DNA from 2 places in the Massilimicrobiota sp. An142 genome. Region 2 is predicted to be linked to the other one. Evidence: a T-box and tRNA genes for the amino acid it is inferred to sense, from the RefSeq annotation. Region 2 holds a T-box; the other holds one or more tRNA genes.
What was found. The T-box of region 2 lies ahead of alaS (alanine--tRNA ligase). A T-box ahead of a tRNA ligase gene usually reads a tRNA of that ligase, here a tRNA-Ala.
Positions count from the first base shown of each region.

Region 1: it has a tRNA-Ala gene. The T-box ahead of alaS (alanine--tRNA ligase) is inferred to sense a tRNA for this amino acid. The anticodon was not compared.

Region 1 is NZ_NFLD01000023.1:25,976-36,525, reverse strand. Features, by position in the region: gene B5E87_RS10190 (flavodoxin) at 1-11, opposite strand, end outside; gene B5E87_RS10185 (aldo/keto reductase) at 44-892, opposite strand; gene B5E87_RS10180 (aldo/keto reductase) at 889-1,761, opposite strand; gene B5E87_RS10175 (LysR family transcriptional regulator) at 1,869-2,768, shown strand; gene B5E87_RS10170 (DUF885 domain-containing protein) at 2,784-4,559, shown strand; gene B5E87_RS10165 (HD domain-containing protein) at 4,559-5,008, shown strand; gene B5E87_RS10160 (HAD family hydrolase) at 5,005-5,631, shown strand; gene B5E87_RS10155 (MATE family efflux transporter) at 5,632-6,999, shown strand; gene B5E87_RS10150 (N-acetylmuramoyl-L-alanine amidase family protein) at 7,068-7,736, shown strand; tRNA gene B5E87_RS10145 (tRNA-Ile) at 7,812-7,888, shown strand; tRNA gene B5E87_RS10140 (tRNA-Ile) at 7,913-7,989, shown strand; tRNA gene B5E87_RS10135 (tRNA-Ala) at 8,006-8,081, shown strand; gene bsh (choloylglycine hydrolase) at 8,166-9,122, shown strand; gene B5E87_RS10125 (putative ABC transporter permease) at 9,195-9,944, shown strand; gene B5E87_RS10120 (PTS sugar transporter subunit IIC) at 9,931-10,550, shown strand, end outside.
Region 2 is NZ_NFLD01000002.1:47,488-58,037, forward strand. Features, by position in the region: gene B5E87_RS01330 (AI-2E family transporter) at 1-666, shown strand, start outside; gene B5E87_RS01335 (Na/Pi cotransporter family protein) at 699-1,667, shown strand; gene B5E87_RS01340 (dihydrofolate reductase family protein) at 1,681-2,214, shown strand; T-box leader at 2,246-2,445, shown strand; gene alaS (alanine--tRNA ligase) at 2,483-5,092, shown strand; gene B5E87_RS01350 (IreB family regulatory phosphoprotein) at 5,156-5,413, shown strand; gene ruvX (Holliday junction resolvase RuvX) at 5,413-5,835, shown strand; gene B5E87_RS01360 (DUF1292 domain-containing protein) at 5,838-6,110, shown strand; gene B5E87_RS01365 (lactonase family protein) at 6,158-7,234, shown strand; gene B5E87_RS14950 (hypothetical protein) at 7,921-8,076, shown strand; gene B5E87_RS15370 (AlbA family DNA-binding domain-containing protein) at 8,636-9,553, shown strand; gene B5E87_RS15375 (winged helix-turn-helix transcriptional regulator) at 9,629-10,156, shown strand; gene mltG (endolytic transglycosylase MltG) at 10,471-10,550, shown strand, end outside.

The DNA.
Region 1 (10,550 bases), on a different contig from region 2:
AATTTTTTCATGTGAAGACCTCCTTAATCTGATATCATGTTGTTTAATCGTGAATCTTTAATTGTGATAATCTGACTTCATTGGCAGGATCTTCAGGATTGTGTGTTGGTTTACCTGTATCTAAAGCACGCATTTTTTCCATTTCTTGGGCATTCAATTCGAAATCAAAAATATCAATATTTCCTTTCATTCTTTCAGGATTTGTAGATTTTGGTAAAGAAATCACACCTTCCTGATAAATCCAACGTAAGATAATCTGACCAGCATTTTTATGATATTTGTCAGCTAATTCACAAATAACAGGATTTTCTAATAATTCTTTATTACCATGTCCTAAAGGATACCATGCTTCTAAAAGAATATGATTTTCATCCATCACTTTTCTGAGTTCTCTTTGTTGAACAAATGGATTAAATTCTACCTGATTGACTGCAGGCATGACTTTCATACCATCCTTAAATTGATTCCATAAGTTGACAGTGATATTAGAAATACCAATAGATTTCAATTTTCCTTCTTCATAAGCTTCTTCTAAAGCTTTCCATGCTCCTAAATAATCACCATAGGGCTGATGTAATAAATAAAGATCAATGTAATCTACACCAAGCAGTCTTAATGAATTTTCAATCCCTTTTTTCGCATTTTCATATCCATAATCCTGTAACCATAATTTAGAAGTAATAAAAATATCTTGACGATCAATACCACTATCTTTGATTGCTTTTCCAACATCGCTTTCATTCATATATCCAGCAGCTGTATCAATATGACGATATCCTGCTTTTAAAGCAGCTAATGTGGCATCGTAAGTTGGGCCATCGTTTGGAATCATAAAAACGCCAAAACCGACGGCAGGAATGTGTTGTTTGTTGTTGAGTTCAAATGTTTTCATATGTGTATCTCCTTTGTTGAATTTTCATGAATTTTAAATTTGTTTAAGTTTTTAGCAGTTGAATAACATTGATAATCAATGATTTCACTATGACCAAGATTGAGTTTATTCATTTCTATAAAATCATCCTGATCTAATTGAAAATCCCATATATCCATATTTTCAATCATGCGTTCTTGATGAATTGTTTTCGGAATCGCAATAATTCCTTGTTGGATTTGCCATCTTAATACAATTTGGGCAACTGTTTTATGATGTTTTTTTGCTATTTTTAATAATATTGGATTTTCAAAAATATGTCTTTGACCTTCATTCAATGGACCCCATGCCTGTGTTATACATTGATATTGTTCAAACAGGTGATGAGCTTCTTTTTGTTGAAAGAATGGATGATATTCGATTTGATTAATCATCGGTTTAATAGAACAGTTCATATATAAATCTACAAATCTTTCCGGACTAAAATTACAGACACCCAGTGCTCTGATTTTTCCTTTCATATATAATTCTTCCATGGCTCTATAAGATCCATAGTAATCACCATAAGGTTGATGAATCAGATACAAATCAATATAATCTAAACCTAAATTTTCTAAAGATGTCTGGAAAGCTTTCATTGTCTTTTCATAACCAGTATCTTGAACCCATACCTTGGTTGTGATAAAGAGTTCTTTTCTAGGAATTTGAGATTTTTGTAAAGCTTTACCAATTTCTTTTTCATTCAAATAAGCAGCCGCACTGTCAATAAGACGATAACCACTTTCTAAGGCATGAAGAATACATTTTTCAGTCTGTAAAGGTGGAATCTGAAATGTTCCATAACCTAACATAGGCATCATGACACCATTATTGAGTTTTTGATATTGCATTGACTTCCTCCTTTCACTTGTTATTTTAGAAAAAGAGTTGAAAAAAGTACAATATCAATATTTTATTGTGCTATAATTAAAATGCATAGTGAAATGGAGGTGTATTCATGATTGAATTTTATCAGTTAGAACAGTTATTAACGATTGCGAAAGTGGGAACAATTTCTAAAGCGGCTGAAGTTTTACTTATATCGCAACCAGCTTTAACACGTTCGATTCAACGTCTGGAAGATGAATTAGGTATTCAGCTTTTTGACCGTAAGAAAAATAAAGTTGAATTGAATGCAAATGGGAAATTGGCTGTGGAACTTTTTGAGAAACTTTTAAATGATAAAGAAAAGATTGTGAATACTTTGCAGGCCTATAATCGCAGCCAATACGAAGTGAAAATTGGGTCCTGTGCACCAGCACCAATCTGGGGATTACGTCATGTTTTCAAAAAATTATACCCTGAAATGCAAATTCATGATGTTCTTGATTCTCGAGAAGACATTTTACTGCAAGGATTAAAAAATTATGAATTTTCTATTATTGTTTTTCATCATCCTATTGATGATTCTGATTATGAATGTGTGCCATTATTTGAAGAAAATCTCTTTTTATCTGTACCACCAGCACATCCTTTAGCTTTATTTCCAGAAATATCATTTGATGACTTAAATGGTGAAAGTGTTCTGTTGTTGTCAAAAATAGGATTCTGGAATGAAATCTGTCAAAAAGTCATTCCTCAATCACATTTGTTATTTCAGGAAGATGGGCAGGTTTTCAATGAATTGATTAAGGCATCGGCATTACCTCATTTTAGAAGTGATATTACAATGAAACAGGAAGGAAAATCAGAAAATCGCAAGGCTATTCCTATTAGTGATCCACAGGCACATGTGATGTATTATGGGATTTATAGAAAAACAGATAAAAAAATATTTTCATCACTACTAACAGAAGTTCAAAACTTACATTGGGAAGATGTCAGTCAAGTCACGGAAAGTGTAGATAACAACAAATAAGACATGAGGAAAAATATGAAATATTTAAAAAAGTCAATCCAGTTTTTATTGTCCATAACATTATTCTTTTGCATGGTAGGATGCCAGCAAGATAATGTGACAGTTCAAAAAGAGTTTGATCAATTTTTAAATCAGGAATTTATAGAAACGATGGAAAACGATTATGTGACTTTACATACTTATGTGACTCATCCAGATGATTTTGGAATTGATATGAGTCAGGTAGAAGTTGGACTAGGCATGGGTGCATCTCAAGATGACCAGCAAAAACTCAAACAGGCGTTAAATGATACCTATGAACAATTAATGGGATTTGATTATGATGCTTTAACTGAAGATCAAAAAGATTCTTATGATATTTATAAAACACAATTATCAATTGATCAAAAATTGAGTGATGAAAAATTTGATTATTATGGTTCTTTATTTGCCAGTATGACAGGTTTACATTATCAATATCCAACTTTACTAACTGATTGGGACATACGAAATGAAGAAGATTTAAAAAATATGATTGTCATGGTTAAAGATATTTTACCCTATACGCAAGAAGCTTTAGATTATACAAAAACACAAGCTCAAAAAGGTTTGTTAATGATTGATTTTGATTCAGTGTTAACTTATTGTCAAAGAATTTTAGATCAAAAAGATCATAGTCCTGTTTTACAGGCTGTTTATGAAAATATTGAAAATCTAGATATCACAAAGCAAAAGAAAGAAGATTATAAACAACAAATGGAAGACGCTTTTCAAACGTCTTTCTTTCCAGCTTATCAAGAAATCATAACTACTTTATCTCATCTTAAAGATGGTACCAATAATGAGCAGGGACTCGCTCATTTCAAAGATGGTAAAGAATACTATGCTTTATTATTACAACAAAATAGTGGAACTGATCAAACAGTAGAAGAAGTCAAAAATATGATGGAAGATGCTTTTCATCAGCATATGCAACGTCTGGTTGTATTAGCTATTCAAAATCCTGAGCTTTATGAAGATTATACAAATGGGAATTTCCCTCAAACAAATTTCCAGAGTTACGATGAAATTTTGAAGTTTATTAAACAAAATTTATCGCAAGATTTTCCTGAAGTTGATCAACTGTCATATCAAATTCAAGATGTCAATGAAAATTTAGCTTCTGATTCAGGGGTAACAGCTTATTTTAATATTCCTACATTAGATGGAACACAAGTGAAACAGTTGCGAGTCAATCCTAAAACAAATGATGTCAAGACGATATCAACATATGCGACAGTGGCACATGAAGGGCTAACAGGACACATGTATCAATATGCGTATATGTATGAAAATCAGACAAACAATTTTAGAAAAGCCATTGCCAGCTGTCAGGCATATAGCGAAGGCTATGCGACATATGCACAATATGAATGTTTAAAGTATTTAACAGATAAAATTGATGAAGATGTTTTGCAGTTATATAAAGAAGCAGAATTATTGAATAATAGTTTAACGATTTTGATAGATATTGGTATTCATTATGAAGGATGGAGTCAAAGTGATGTTCTTGATTTTTTAGAAGACAATGGAATGCTTTTAGATGAAGAGTCTTTGTCAGCATTATATAAACAGCTTCAAGCTAATCCAGCAGCATTTGTTCCTTATTATGTTGGATATGAAAAAATAGCACAAATGAAAGAAGAAGCTCAAGAAACGTTAGGGGACAATTTTGATCATAAGTTATTTCATGAAGCGTTATTAGAAACGGGAACAGCGCCATTTGATGTCGTAGAACGTCATATTGATCGCTATGTGGAGAATAGCCAATGATGGACTATCTTATATCACCAGATTTGAGTTTAAAAGAGAATGTTTGCCAGTTTTTTGATACATATCAATGTATTTATACGAAAGAACATAGTCTGAAAGTTGCAAATGAGAGTCTGAAACTTGCTCATAGATTTGGAGTTGATCCTCAAAAATGTTATCAGGCAGCTTTATTACACGACATCAGTGCTGTGATTTCTCACAATCAAATGATGGAAATAGCGTTACAAAATGCCTGGACAATAGGTCCATCCGAAAAAAGTATCCATTCCTGCTGCATCAAAGAGTTTCCTCCTTATTTAGATGTTATTGAAGAAGGAATGAAGATATCATTAGCATATAGTGCTTATTTATTTTTAAAAGAACAGTTACAACATAAACGTATTTTATATCCACATCAGTGGTTAAAAGAAGCTTATGAAGATTTATCAAGAGAGGAAAAAAAGATATGAAAAAGTATAAAGCAGTTATTTATGATATTGATGGAACAGTTTTAAATACATTAAATATGAATATGTATCCATTAATGAGAATTATTAAAGAAGAATTAAATGAAGATTGGAGTTTTGAAGACGTTTTAAAATTTGCGGCTTATCCTGGTATGAAAGTGATGGAAGAATTAAATATAAAAGATAAAGAAAAAACATATGCCAAATGGGTTCAATATGTCAATGAATATGAAGAAGGAGCAACACTTTATGAAGGATTTGAAGAGGTTTTTATAAAACTGGAAGAATCAGGGATTATTCAAGCTGTGGTATCTGCCAAAACAAAGGCTCAATATCAAATTGATATGGTTGAAAAAGGGTTGGATAAATATATGAAAGCTACAATATTAGCAGAAGATACTGATAAACATAAACCAGATCCAACACCTTTATTAGAATGTTTAAAAAGATTACAGCTTCAACCTGATGAAGTGATTTATATTGGTGATGCTCGTTCAGATGAATTGGCTTCTCAAAATGCTCATATAGATTTTGGATATGCCAAATGGGGTAATGTCGCTAAAGAAGAAATGAAAAATGCAACAATTGTTTTAGAAAAACCATTAGATTTATTACAGCTTATATAAATGCAAGATCAAAATAACTTTGCATTAGGAAATGTATCCCAGCATATTTTACATATTGCTGGACCAATGATTGTTGCACAGTTTATCAATATTTTATATAACGTTGTTGATCGTATTTATATTGGAAGATTACCTGATGTAGCCACTCTTGCGATGAGCGGCTTAGGTTTATGTTTGCCATTAATTTCAATTATTATTGCTTTTGCGAATTTATTTGGTATGGGTGGTTCACCACTTTGTTCTATAGCGAGAGGAAGTGGAGATCATGATTTGGCAGAAGAAATTATGGGGAATTCGTTTTCTCTACTGATTCTTTTTTCAGTTTTGATTATGATCATTGGACTGTTGTTTAAAGAACCGTTATTATGGGCTTTTGGAGCCAGTCAGAATACCATTACATATGCAAATGATTATATGAGTATTTATTTATTAGGAACGCCATTTGTTTTGATTGGTTTAGGCATGAATAGTTTTATTAATAGTCAAGGTTTTGCGAAAATAGGCATGATGACAGTTTTGTTAGGTGCTATAACAAATATTATTTTGGATCCTATCTTTATTTTTGTTTTAGCAATGGGAGTCAAAGGCGCAGCGCTTGCAACTGTAATATCACAGTTTGTATCTGCCTTATGGACATTCCAATTTTTAACAGGTCAAAAAACGATATTGAAATTAAAAAAAGAAAGACTGAAATTAAAAATAAAACATGTGAAAAAAATATTTGCTTTAGGGATGGCTGGATTTATGATGGGATTGACAAATTCTGTTGTTACAATTGTTTGTAATGCCACACTTCAGACATATGGTGGAGATTTCTATATTGCGATTATGACAATTATTAATTCTATTAGAGAGGTTGTATCTTTACCAGGACAAGGCTTAGCTAATGCTTCACAGCCAGTGCTTGGCTATAATTATGGAGCTAAACAATATCAAAGAGTTTTAAAAGCTATTCGTTTTACAACAATCACTTGCTTCTTAACGAGTTTTCTTTTATGGCTCAGTATTACTTTGTTTCCTCAATTTTATATTCAGATCTTTAGTCATAATCCAGAAATCATAACACATGGAACGCAAGCTATTCATTTATACTTTTTTGGCTTTTTTATGATGGCTTTTCAAATGACGGGGCAAGCTGTGGCGGTAGGATTAGGAAAGTCTAAACAGGCGGTTTTCTTTTCACTTTTTAGAAAAGTGATAATTGTTGTTCCATTGACTTTGATTTTGCCTATATATATGGGTATTGATGGTGTTTTTATTGCTGAAGCTATCAGTAACTTTATTGGTGGAGGCGCATGTTATTTAACAATGATGTTGACAATTGGAAAAGATTTGAAGAAAAAACGTTTATCTGTCGCTAAAGGTTAATATAAGGAGAAAGACTCTAAGCATAAAGACATTTCTTTTTTCATATAAATAAACGGGTGATGATTCATATGAAAAAAATGATGTCTTTTATTATTCTTTTTGCTTTATGTACATGTTTATATAAACCAGTTATTCATGTTTCATCATCACAATTGTTAAATCAAAGAGTGATAGTTTTGGACCCTGGTCACGGGGGTTTAGACAATGGAGCGAGTATTGCTGGAGTCGATGAAGATGAATTAAATTTGAAAATCAGTTTTGCATTGAAAGAAGAATTGGAATCACGTGGAGCAACGGTTTATATGACAAGAACAGATGACCAGGATATGACAAGAAGAAATTATAACTATTCTAAACAGGATGATATGTATTTAAGAGCGTTAAAGATTGATGAATATCAGCCAGATTTATTTTTAAGTATTCATTTGAATTCTTCAAATTCTAGTGCCTGGGGATCACAAGTTTTTTATTATAAAAAAAGTGAGGATGGGAAAAGATTAGCTGATAGTATTCATAATCAAATGAAAACCTTAACGGGAACAAGGAAAAATATTTCATCAAGTAGTTTTTATATCTTGCGTGCAACACAATCACTGGGAGTATTGATTGAATGTGGCTTTTTATCTAATGCTAATGAAAGAGGACAGTTAAAAAGTCGCAGTTATCATAAAAAGCTGGCGACAGTGATTAGTGATGGAATACAGGGTTACTTTCAGGCTTTATCTGCTCCATTATAAAAATATATCTTAAAAAATAAAAAAAGTATTGACGAAAAAAGAAGCCTATGCTAATATATTAGGGCAGTCGTTAATGGGCCTGTAGCTCAGCTGGTTAGAGCGCACCCCTGATAAGGGTGAGGTCGATGGTTCAAGTCCATTCAGGCCCACCATTAATAACTGTTATATATATACATGGGCCTGTAGCTCAGCTGGTTAGAGCGCACCCCTGATAAGGGTGAGGTCGATGGTTCAAGTCCATTCAGGCCCACCATGTATAATTGAATAATGGGGCTTTAGCTCAGCTGGGAGAGCGCCTGCTTTGCACGCAGGAGGTCAGCGGTTCGATCCCGCTAAGCTCCACCATTATGTATGTAACCTATATATCAATATAGGTTTTTTTGTTATTTGATAGAAATTGGTCTATAATGGTAATGAGGTGATTTTGATATGTGTACAGCATTTCAATTAAATGGGTATTTTGGTAGAAATTTAGATCTGGAAACAACATTTGGTGAACAGGTTGTATTGACACCAAGACATTATTCTTTTCCATTAAAAAATGGAACATTGTTTAAAAATCAATATGCAATGATTGGTATGGCAACAGTCGTGGAAAATTATCCATTATATGCTGAAGCTATGAATGAAAAGGGATTATGCATGGCTGGCTTATATTTTCCAGGGAATGCTCGTTATTTTCCTGAACAGGCCAACAAAACCAATATAACGCCTTATGAACTCATTCCCTATATTTTAGGGCAATATCAAAGCGTACAAGAGGTCAAAAAGGTTATTGATCGTTTTCATCTTTTGGATATTCCATTCCACGAAAAATTGCCTTTAGCACCTTTACATTGGATTATTGCCGATCAAAAAGAGAGTCTGATTCTGGAATCAACAGAATCAGGATTGCAGGTTTATCAAGATGCTTTTCATATTTTAACCAACAATCCACCTTATCCGTATCATCAATGGAATGTCCATAACTATATGCATTTAACATCGTCTTATCCTCAAGATCATTTAACGGACCAATCATTGAAGCCTTATGGAAACGGATTTGGGACAATCGGTATTCCTGGTGATTTTTCACCTGCTTCACGTTTTGTGAAAACATTGTGGTTAAAGGAAAATGCTGTGATGAGTGAAAAAGAAGAAGAGAATGTCAGTCAGATTTTTCATATTTTAGATGCTGTAGCAATGGTCAAAGGTTCAGTGAAAACAGCACAAAATCAGGATGATTATACGGTTTATTCTTGTTGTATGAGTATGAATGAAGGGGCTTATTATTACAAGACATATGAAAATAATCAAATTCATTGTATTCAAATGAAAAATAAAGTTTCTGCTTCACAATTATCCATCTACCCATTAAATAGACAACAAAATATTCAATATCAATGAAACTGCGTAAGCAGTTTTTTTCTTGCTTAATCATAAAAACGAAGTATAATATTTCTAGATAAGGAGTTTATTATGGAAAAATATATTAGTGCTTATATTGTAACTTTTTATATATATGGTTTTGCAGGATGGATTTGGGAATCTTTGATATGTCCAATTATGACGCGTCATAGAATTAAAAATAGTGGCTTTTTAAATGGACCTATTGTTCCAATATATGGTTTTGGAGCCATCACTGTCTCTCTTTTATTTTCTGCTAATGAAAGTTATTTATCTGTTTTTATTGAAGGAGCATTTGTGGCCTGTGTGATTGAATATATAACATCATGGGCTATGGAGAAACTTTATCATAGAAGATGGTGGGATTATTCTGATAAAGCTTTTCATGTTAATGGAAGAGTTTGTTTAGAAGGTTTTTTAGTTTTTGGTGTTTTTAGTGTTGTTGCAGTGAAATTTGTTCAACCTTATTTGTTAGAAAAAATCATGCAACATGGCTTAATTACATTGGTTGTGATAGCAACAATGTTAACGACAATATTTATCATTGATCTTATTTTTACAGTCGTATCATTAACACATTTGGATGAACGTTTAGATGAATTTATGAAGGATATAGAATCATCAATGCAAAAATTGATTGATGATGTTGAACAAAGTAAACACAGTTTTAATGAATTAATGGATTTATGGAAAGAAAATGATATCTCAAGTTATCGTCAATGGATACATGATAAATCTATGAGTGAGCGTCGTATTATGAAAGCTTTCCCTGCATTAATGAATCATCAAAGAAAAGAGGAAAAACAGGATGGCAAGAAATAGACATGAAAATTATATTGTAAGAACATTGAATGGATTGGCATATGGCTATTTTGTGAGTGTTGTCTTTGGTATCATCTTGAAACAGATTGGGACGGCTGTTCATATCAATATGCTTTATCAATGGGGAGTCATGCTTGGTTATTTAATGGGACCTGCCATTGGTATTGCAATGGGCTTATGTATTGATGCTAGAGGGATGAATTTGTTGACGGCATTGCTGGCTGGAACGATCGGTGCCGGAACAATTGTTGTAGATGGCGGTCAGATATCGCTTGCGACGGGGAATCCATTGTTAGCTTATATAGCTGTCATTTTAGCAATTGAAGTAGGGCGTTTGGTACAGGGAAAAACACCTTTTGATATTTGGCTGGTACCAGTTATGTCAATTGGCTGTGCTGGTTTGGTTGTCTGGCTTATAGGACCATTTATGCATCAAATTTCTTTCTGGCTCAATAGTGTAATGAAACAATGTGCAACAATGCCTTCTGTTTTAATGGGAATGCTAGTTGCTTTATTAGCTGGTGTCATCACAACATCACCACTTTCATCTTTACTTTTAACAAGTATAATGGTTGATTTTAATGGTGTTGTTTTAGGAGCTGTACT
Region 2 (10,550 bases):
TATCAAGTCATTGATTATTTTATAGATATGTTTAATGGTTGGACACAGACAGTCATTTACTGGGTTGGAAATATTTTTATAGCATTAGGCATTTCATTTTATTTATCTTATGATAATCTTCATTTAATTGAAAAAGCCATTGTCTATCTTCCTTTTGAAAAACAAGGTATCTGTATGCAGACATTAAAAAAATTAAAACTCACAACATATCAGTTTATGAAATCAATGATTTTAGATTTTTTCTTCTTCTTTTTGATGTGCTTTATTCCTTTCTTTTTTATAAATCAGAATTTTGCAGTTTGGATTGCATTATTTTTATCACTTACAAATCTCATTCCTTATGTAGGACCTTATATTGGTGGCATACCAGTTGTTATTTATGAATTCTTTATTGACCAGCATCTTGGTTATGCATCTCTTATTGTGATTATGGTTTTACAATATTTAGAATCTTCTTATTTACAACCTTATTTATTTTCTAAAGGCATTCATTTACATCCTATTCTTCTTTTAATAGCATTGACTTTCTTTGGAGATCTTTTTGGTCTGATTGGTATGATTTTTTCGCCACTATTATTGTCATATGTTGTTTTTATTGGAGAACTTTTCAAGAATTTACGTATTGGTGATGATATTAAGAGAATTATGCATCATGAAAACCGATAAAGATTTTACAAATTTTTTCTTTATTATCATATATGATAATAAAGGGGTGTGAAGCCATGACGATTTCTCATTATTTAGGACTGTTAGGAGGATTGGCATTATTTCTGTTTGGCATGGAACTGTTATCAGAAGGATTAACAGAAGGATTGGGAGAAAGATTAGAAATCTTTTTATTAAAACTGACCAATCATAAGTGGAAAGCTATTGGTGTAGGGACTTTGTTGACATGCCTGATTCAAAGCTCATCTGCTATGAGTGTTATTCTCATTGGATTTTTAAATGCTCATATTATGTCATTAAAAAGAGCTATCTGGGTTATGATGGGAGCTAATATTGGGACAACTATAACAGGACAGATGATTGCTTTAGATATTGGCATGTTTGCGCCATTGTTAGCCTTTGTAGGCGTATGTTTATATCTGATAAGTCATGGCATTAAGCATCTATGTGGACAAGTGATGATGGCTTTAGGACTATTATTTATGGGACTTGAAATGATGGCTCAATCCATGTTGCCCCTACAACACTCATCCACATTTGTGAATGCTTTGATGCATATTCAAAATCCAATATGGGGTGTTTGTATCGGTATGTTGTTTACAGCTTTAATTCAAAGTTCATCAGCATCTATTGGTATTTTACAAATTCTCGCTTCTAAACAGTTGATTTCTTTTCATCAGGCTGTTTATCTGATTCTAGGTTTTGATTTAGGAACATGTATAACAGGTTTTCTTGCTTCTTTAAAAGGATCACGCAATGGAAAACGTCTAGCATTGTTTCATTTTCTTTTTAATGTTGTAGGAGCTATCAGTTTTTTAATTATTTCACAAATGATTCCTCTCGCTGATTGGATTGCAGGATGGACACCATTATCACCCCTCCATCAAATAGCCAATATGCATACATTTTATAATATGATGACAACATTCATTGTCTTACTATGTGAACCTTATCTGATTCAGACTATTCAATGGATTTACCCATATCACCATAAAAAATAAAAAGAAAGTAAGGATGATAGTGAGAAAAGTCATTTTGTATATCGCAATGAGTTTAGATGGATATATCACCGATCAACATGGACGTATAGATTGGCTGCATGGTGACAATCCTACAGATGAAAAAACAGAAAGTTATCATCATTTATTAAAACATGTTGATAGTGTCATTATGAGTGAAACAGCTTTTCGTATGATAGAAAAGAAAGTCAATCAATATTGGATTCACCAAGGATTAAAGATTTATGTTTTATCATCTTTGACTCAGTTATCATCAGATCATGTCATTGTCACATCTGAAGATATTTGTTCATTAGTTCAAAAAAAACAGGATTCTGGAAAAGATATTTGGATTTGTGGTGGTCAACAATTGATTACACCTTTAATTCAGGCTAATATGATTGATGAATATCATATTTCTATGATTCCAACATTAATTGGAAAAGGGAAACGTTTATTTGAAGATTTTGATCAGGAAAAAAGATTATCTTTGATAAAAACTTATGTTTATAATGGTATTGTTGATATTGAATATCAGAAGAAGTATTGATTTTTGATAATAAATTGGATATAATATCAAAGTCAAATCGTTGAAGAAGAAAAGTATTTATAAGTGATCTTGAAGAGAGGGAATGGCTGGTGAAAATTCCTGGATACTTGTAAAGAAAGCTACCTTCTAAGAGTGATGCAAACATCAACGTAAATCGGCGTTAACGATCAAAGAGCATAATGAGTATTCATTATGAATGAGGATGGTACCGCGATGATAGTCGTTCCTTTTCAGGAATGACTTTTTTTTAATTAAAAGGAGGAAAATCATGAAACAATTAACAGGTAATCAGGTTAGACAAATGTTTTTGGATTTTTTCAAATCAAAAGGACATATGATTGAACCTGGAGCATCATTAATCCCACATAATGATCCAACATTATTATGGATCAATGCAGGGGTTGCAGCATTAAAAAAATATTTTGATGGAACAGAAAAGCCAGCATGTAATCGTATTGCGAATGCACAAAAATCAATTCGTACAAATGATATTGAAAATGTTGGGAAAACAGCAAGACATCACACTTTCTTTGAAATGTTAGGAAACTTCTCAATTGGAGATTACTTTAAGGCAGAAGCGATTCCTTTTGCATGGGAGTTTTTAACAAGTCCTGAATGGATTGGTTTTGATAAGGATAAACTTTATATCAGTGTTTATACTGATGATGAAGAAGCTTATCGTATCTGGACAGAAGTTTGTCATGTTGATCCAAGTCATATTTTAAAAACAGATGATAATTTCTGGGAAATTGGTGAAGGTCCAGGAGGACCAGATTCAGAAATTTTCTATGATCGTGGAGAAAAATATGATCCAGAAGGATTAGGAGAAAAATTATTCTTTGATGAAATGGAAAATGATCGTTACATTGAAGTATGGAATGTTGTCTTTTCACAATATGACTGCAATCCAGCTATTGATCGTAAAGAATATAAAGAATTACCACAAAAAAATATTGATACAGGAATGGGATTAGAAAGATTAGTCAGCATTATTCAAGAGGGAGAAACAAACTTTGATACTGATTTATTCTTACCAATTATCCATGCGACTGAAAAGCTTGCAAAGGTTCCATATCAAGATAATAAAATGGCTTATCGTGTGATTGCTGATCATATTCGTACTGTGACTTTTGCATTAAGCGATGGTGCATTATTTGATAATGCTGGACGTGGTTATGTTTTAAGAAGAATTTTAAGACGTGCAGTACGTTATGGTAAAAAGATTGGTATTGATCATTCATTTATGTATGAACTCGTTGGTGTGGTTGCGGATATCATGAAAGATTTCTATGATTATCTACCTGCTAAAGTGGAATATGTAAGTGGTTTAGTTAAAAAAGAAGAAGAAGCTTTCCATAAGACATTATCAAATGGAGAAAAACTATTAAATCAGATGTTAGAAAAAAGCCAAAATCATTTATTAAATGGTCAAGATGCTTTTAAATTATATGATACATATGGTTTCCCATTAGAATTAACTGTGGAAATTGCTGAAGAGTCTGGTTTTGAAGTGGATGAAGAAGGTTTCAAAGCAGAAATGAAAGCACAACAGGAACGTGCACGTAATGCTCGTGGTGATTTAGAATCTATGTCATCACAAAAACCTGATTTAATGGCATTTGATGCCCCATCTACATTCATTTATAATCCAACACCAATTCAGGCGAAAGTCATTGCGACATTCCAAGAGGGTGTGAAATGTGATGTGATTGATAGCCAAGGCGAAATCATTTTAGATCAGACAACTTTCTATGCTGAAATGGGTGGACAATGTGCTGATACAGGAATGATGTCTAATGATTCTACAGAAATTGAAGTTAAAGATGTTCATAAGGCACCTCATCAACAACATTTACACATAGTTAACGTTAAAAAAGGTGAAATTCGTGTTGGAGATGTATTAACTTTATATGTTGATACAAGAAAACGTGCGTTTATTACTCATAATCATACAGCAACACATCTTTTACAAAAAGCTTTAAAGAATGTATTAGGAGAACATGTTTCACAGGCTGGATCATATGTAGATGATCAAAGATTACGTTTTGACTTTACTCATCCTCAAAAAATGACTTTAGAACAATTACAACAAGTTGAAGATCAGGTTAATGAACAAATCTTCAAGGGATTGAATGTTGATATTCAGTTAATGAGTAAAGATGATGCAATGCAATCAGGTGCTATGGCTTTATTTGATGAAAAATATGGTGATGAAGTGCGTGTTGTCAGCGTTGGTGATTATTCTAAGGAATTATGTGGTGGATGCCATGTTTCTAATAGTATTGAAATTGGAATCTTTAAAATTGTCAGTGAAGAAAGTGTAGGTTCTGGTGTAAGACGTATTGAAGCTGTTACATCATTACAGGCTTATCAGGCATTTAAAAATAGTGAAACACTTTTAAATCAAGTTCAAGACTTATTAAAGATTAAAAATAAGAATGAAACAATTGAAAAAGTTACACATTTCATTGAAGAAACTAATGAAATCAAAAAAGAAAGAGATCAATATTTAGATCAGATCAATGCTTTATCTGCAAAGGAACAATCTAAAAATATTGTTGATTTAAATGGTGTACAATTCTTATATGTTCAAGAATCTAAAGAAGTTGCTTTAGCTAAACAAATGGCTTTTGACCTTCGTGATCAGTTACAGCATGGTTTTGTGATTATGGTCAATGAATATGAAGGTAAGATATCTTATTTTGTAGGATTAACAAAATCTATGGTTCAAGCTGGATATAAAGCAGGAGAGATGATCAAGACAATCAATCAGGTGACTGCTGGTCGTGGTGGTGGAAAACCAGACTTTGCTCAAGGAGGATGTGCTGATTGCTCACATATGGATGAAGCTATCGCACAAATCAAAGCGCAATTCTAAGTTTTACTAGCAATTTGCAATGATTTAGTGTAATATAGATTATATAGATGGGAGGTCGTATAAATGGGAAAAGATTTTACTCAAACACGTCTATTTAATTCTGAAGAAATTAAAAGAGAAGTTATCCATTCTCATTTAATGACAGTTGCTAATGCTTTAGATGAAAGAGGATATAATGCAGTTCATCAAATTGCAGGATACTTGATTTCTAATGATCCTGCATATATTTCAAGTCATAAAGGGGCTCGTTCAATTATTCAACAGATTGATCGTGATGAAATTATTGAAGAACTTGTTAAATTTTATTTGGAGTCTAAATAGTGGAAAAAATATTAGGATTAGATTTAGGTTCGAGAACTTGTGGCATTGCGATGAGTGATGCTCTTGGTATGCTTGCCCATGGTGTAGAAACCTATCGTTTTGAAGAAAATAACTATAAGGATGCTGCCAAACATATTCAACAGATTGTTGAAGAACATCATATTCATACAATTGTGCTTGGTCTACCCAAACATATGAATGGGGATTTAGGGGAAAGAGCACAAATTTCAATGGCTTTTAAACAGAGGCTGGAAAAGATGATGGATGTCGAGGTTGTTTTGGTTGATGAAAGATTAACAACTGTTATGGCACAGAATCAATTGATTTTTGCTGATGTTTCACGCAAAAAAAGAAAAAAAGTTATTGATAAAATGGCAGCTGTACAAATTTTACAAGGATACTTAGATGGTCAAAGGAGATAGTCATGGACGTTAATAAAATACAAGTCATTGATGATGACGGTAATGAATTAGAATTTGATGTACTCTTTACTTTTGATAGTGAAGATACAGGAAAAAAATATGTTTTATATTATGATGCAAATGATGAGGATGCTCAAGTCTATTCATCTATTTATGATGATGAAGGGAATTTATATCCAATTGAAACACCTGATGAATGGGATATGATTGAAGAAGTCTTCAATAGTTTTATGGTTGAAGATGAAGAAGATGAGAACTCTCAAGACATGGATTAGTATCAGGAGGTAACGAAAGTTACCTTTCTTTATTAAGGAGGATAAAAATGGGATTGTTTTTTAAGAAACGAAAAGTAAAGCCAATATTTGTAGGAAGTTATGGTAATGATTTAACTAGAGGAATTTATGTTTTTCATATAGATATTGATAATGGTGAAATTTTAAAAAAGAAATTTTATAAATCATTAGCGAATCCAATAGCCATTTCTAAACGTGAACGTTTTATCTATGTATGTTATAAAAATAATACAGGGAGACCAACTGATGGTGGTTTATGGCAATATGCTTCAATGGATCTACAATTTGGTTTGGCTGGTAAATCAACAGATCATGGAAAGACATATGTAGACAGTTATGTTAATGAAGATCGTACATGTGCCTATGCTGTGGATTACTACAACAGTGAAGTTGTTGTGATTCCAATATTGAAACAAAAAATTGTCAAAGTTGTACAAACAATTAAACATCAGGGAAGTAGCGTAGATGAGAAACGTCAAAATGAAGCCCATCCTTGTTTTATTGATGCTACACCTGATCAAAAATGGATAGTTGTTTGTGATTTAGGAACAGATGAAATTGTTCTTTATGATATTGGTGAAAAAGGAAGACTTCAGCGTAATGATGAATTAACATTTAAAGTGAAACCTGGTTCAGGACCAAAGAAAATTATTTTTTCACCAGATGGACAATTTGCATATGTTCTAAGTGAATTAACAAGTGAAATTCATGTTTATCGTTATGAAGATGGCGTATTTACTTTTGTTCAGACAGTCAAGACTTACCCAACAGATGAATATATTGGTCAAAATACTGCTGGTGATATTCTCATTAATGAAAAAGGTGATTACTTATTTGTATCAAACTGTGGACATGACTCTGTGACAACTTTTGAAGTAGATCTGGCTACAGGAATGTTGACAGCTGTAGATAATACAGATACAGATGAAAAACCTGTAAGTATGATTCTTGTGATTGATAAATATATTGTTGTGGCTTCTCAAAAAGGTGGTTCAATTGAATCGTTTGAAGTCAGACGTGGTGAATCAAAAGGTGTTCTTTTTGAAACACATTTTAGTTATATGGTGAGTGAGCCTGTTTGCTTAATTGAAGGAAGAGGTATTTAAGGAGTTGTAACAAAATAACTTTTTTAAAAAGTGGAGGATAAAGGAGTAACTATTGAAAAATAGTTATTCTTTTTTGTAGTGTGCCGTGTATGGCACGAATTCAGTTGGAGATAAATCAACCACAAGTTGTTGACTATGATGTTGAGGATGGAGGAAGTGGTGTAATAATTCTTTCGAGCGTATGAATAAAAACTTGATATAAGGCTAACTGGTAAATAAGATTACCAGACAAACCGAAGTCCAAAAGGTAAACGTAAAACCAAGACTATGGTGAAAACAAAAGAAAAACAATCTCTTAAGATAAAAAAGGTGGTCAAATGCCTTGTGTTCTAAATGATATATTAAATGATTTATTGACTTATCTTATGAACTAACAGCTAGAGAGATGAGAAGAGATATCTCATACTACCTACCGTTTAAGGAATTGTGACAGCTCGCATATTTCTAATGGCTTATTGCATGTGCAGTCATATGGAATCGTAGAAAAGTTAGATTTTCTTAATAAGGTAGATATAGCAGTACAGATTATACTGGATAAAATGAAAAATACTTTACCTAAATATGTCAAATGTAATGAAAAGGAATCTAAAAAACATTCTAACTTCCTCTTCATTGTCGGCAGAATAATAGAGCCATTGATTATCTTTTAAATCGAGGAATTGATTACAATATCATTATCAATTATCTTGACAAATCACTTTTATATCAAAGTTTCTATCAAAACAGTAATACAAAAATCATTTTTAAATGTTGCTTTTATAGGTTATGATATAAATAATTATCAGCTTAAATATGCCAATGTCAGAGGTATTGATAGCGACTTTAAAGATGATGGTGTATGAAGTGACAAAACGCTATTCCTTTCTATTGTAGGCTGAAAATCCATGCAAAGAAGTCTATATATGTGAAGCATCTACTGTTGCTCTTTCCTATGTAAATTTATTGAAAATGCGATAAAAAATTATAAAGACTATCATATTGTATTACTTGAAAGTGTTCAAATTGCTTGTATAGATAGTGAAATATCATCTAAGACACCAATAATACCTGAGCAGCTTTTAAAGGACTTTCTAGAAGTCAAAAAGATCATTTTGTATTTAGATAATGATAGAGCAGATTACTTAGCAACTAAAATAATTAAAGATAATCCATGATATATGGCTGTCATTGCACATATCCTTATGGATATGTGAGTGGTATGTACAATAAACTGTACCAACAGCATTAAATTTGGATAGTTTTTCGCTGTCTTTCACCTTGCTTGTCAGGGAATTTCCTAGTATCCTTGTAAAATCTACAATCTATTCGACATAATTACGTTTGTTTCTGTATAAAAAACATTGTATAATAGTAGCTATATAAAAATGTTAATAATCATTTTAGACAGAAAGGGAGAAACATATGAATCTTGTTGACTTGCAAAAAGCCGCACATAGAGTTTTAGAAGAAAAAAATATTGAATCAGATTATATTGAATATAAAAAGTCTGATAAACAGTTAGATAAGATTTTAAAAACAATCTGTGCTTATGCTAATAATTATATGAACAGAGATTATGGATTTTTATTTATTGGTGTAGAGGAAGAAAATGATAATGAATTAAAGGCTATTCCTAAAAGACCAATTATAGGTATTGAAGAAGGGCAAATTGAAATCATTGAAAATAATATAAAGTCTTTATTTAAATATATTCAACCTAAGCCGGTTTGTCATTTTATAAGCGATAAGATAGACGATAGATTTTATTTAGTGATAGTTGTTGAACCTAGTATGAGAATAACTGAAGTAACAGAAAAAGGCGCAAATGTGGTTAGACTCCCAAAAGGAGGAAGATATATTAGAATATCAAGAGATACTATTTTGCCCTCTCAAAAGCAAGAATATGAGTTGTTGAAAAAATTTTCACAATATTCATTTTGTTCTGATTTGCATGAAACAGCTACTCTAGATGATTTAAATTATGAATATATGAAAGAATATTTAGTACAGACAAGTGCAGCAGATGATGTTAAACGTTTATCAAAATTGGAAATGGCGAGAGCGTTAAATTTAGTTGGAAATACTGCATTAACAGGTCAAAGAGTCAAAAATTTTGCAATTTTGATGTTTGCAGATAATCCATCAAAATACATTCCAGAGGCATATGTACAAGTTATTAGAGAGGTAAATGATGGTACAACTCGAATGCAAGCTGTTAAATTTGATGGACCTATTTGGATACAAGCAAAAAAGGTTTCAAAATATTTTGAAGAAGAAATCATGAGATCATATACGGTAAGATATGATGATAAAATAGAACATGATATTATTTATAATTAGCCTCTTACAACTTTTGAAGAGTTAGCAACGAATTGTATTCTTCATAATCAATATGATAATTACCAGTATATAGGAATATATGTCTATAAGGATAGAATAGAATTTATTAATCATAATAGACCTGTTCCACCATTAACAACCAAAGATTTAAATGAAAAAGATTATTTCGCAGATAGACAATATGCAAATCCACCAATTAAGGAAATGTTTTTTGCGCTTAACCTTATAGAATCTTATGGTTCTGGTATACGTCGTGCTAAAGAAGCGTTAGAAAAAAACAAATCACCAAAGATGAGATTTCTTCCAGAAGATACTGATATGGATTATACTTTAGTGACTGTTCCAATAAATAATGAATTTTTAAAAATCAAAAGTACGGAAATTAAAGATATAGAACGTATTGCGAAAGATTTGACAGTTATTGAATCACAGATTTTACAAATAATAAAAGAGAATCCTAAAATTTCTATAAATAAGTTATCTGAAAAAATTTCAAAATCTCCTACAACTACTAAAAGATATTTAAGAAACTTGGTAGAAAATCAAATTATTGAAAGAGAAAATGGAAATAAAAAAGGTGCTTGGATTTTCTTGAAAAAATAATTTATCTTAAATATCAAATTAAAAAATATGTATGGTCCATAAAATGGTCCGTAAAATGGTCCGTAAACAAGTAAATGGTCCATAAAATGGTCCGTAAACAAGTAAATAGTTAAAAATAGAAGATTCCATAATCTCATTATACAAAAACGACAATGAGCATCATTAAAGATATTCAATGTCGTTTTCTTATTTAAATGACCATACTAATATTTATTTTGTTACAGCCTCTTTTTTATCTATGATGATAAAAAAAGAAGGAAAGTTGATAAATCCTGTCAAATAACCTATAATAAATAAATGATGGAGGATATTTTATGAAGAATAAAAAAATCATTTATATTGTTGGTGGCATCATTATTGCTTGTATGATTGGTATAATTGTTTTCTATAATTG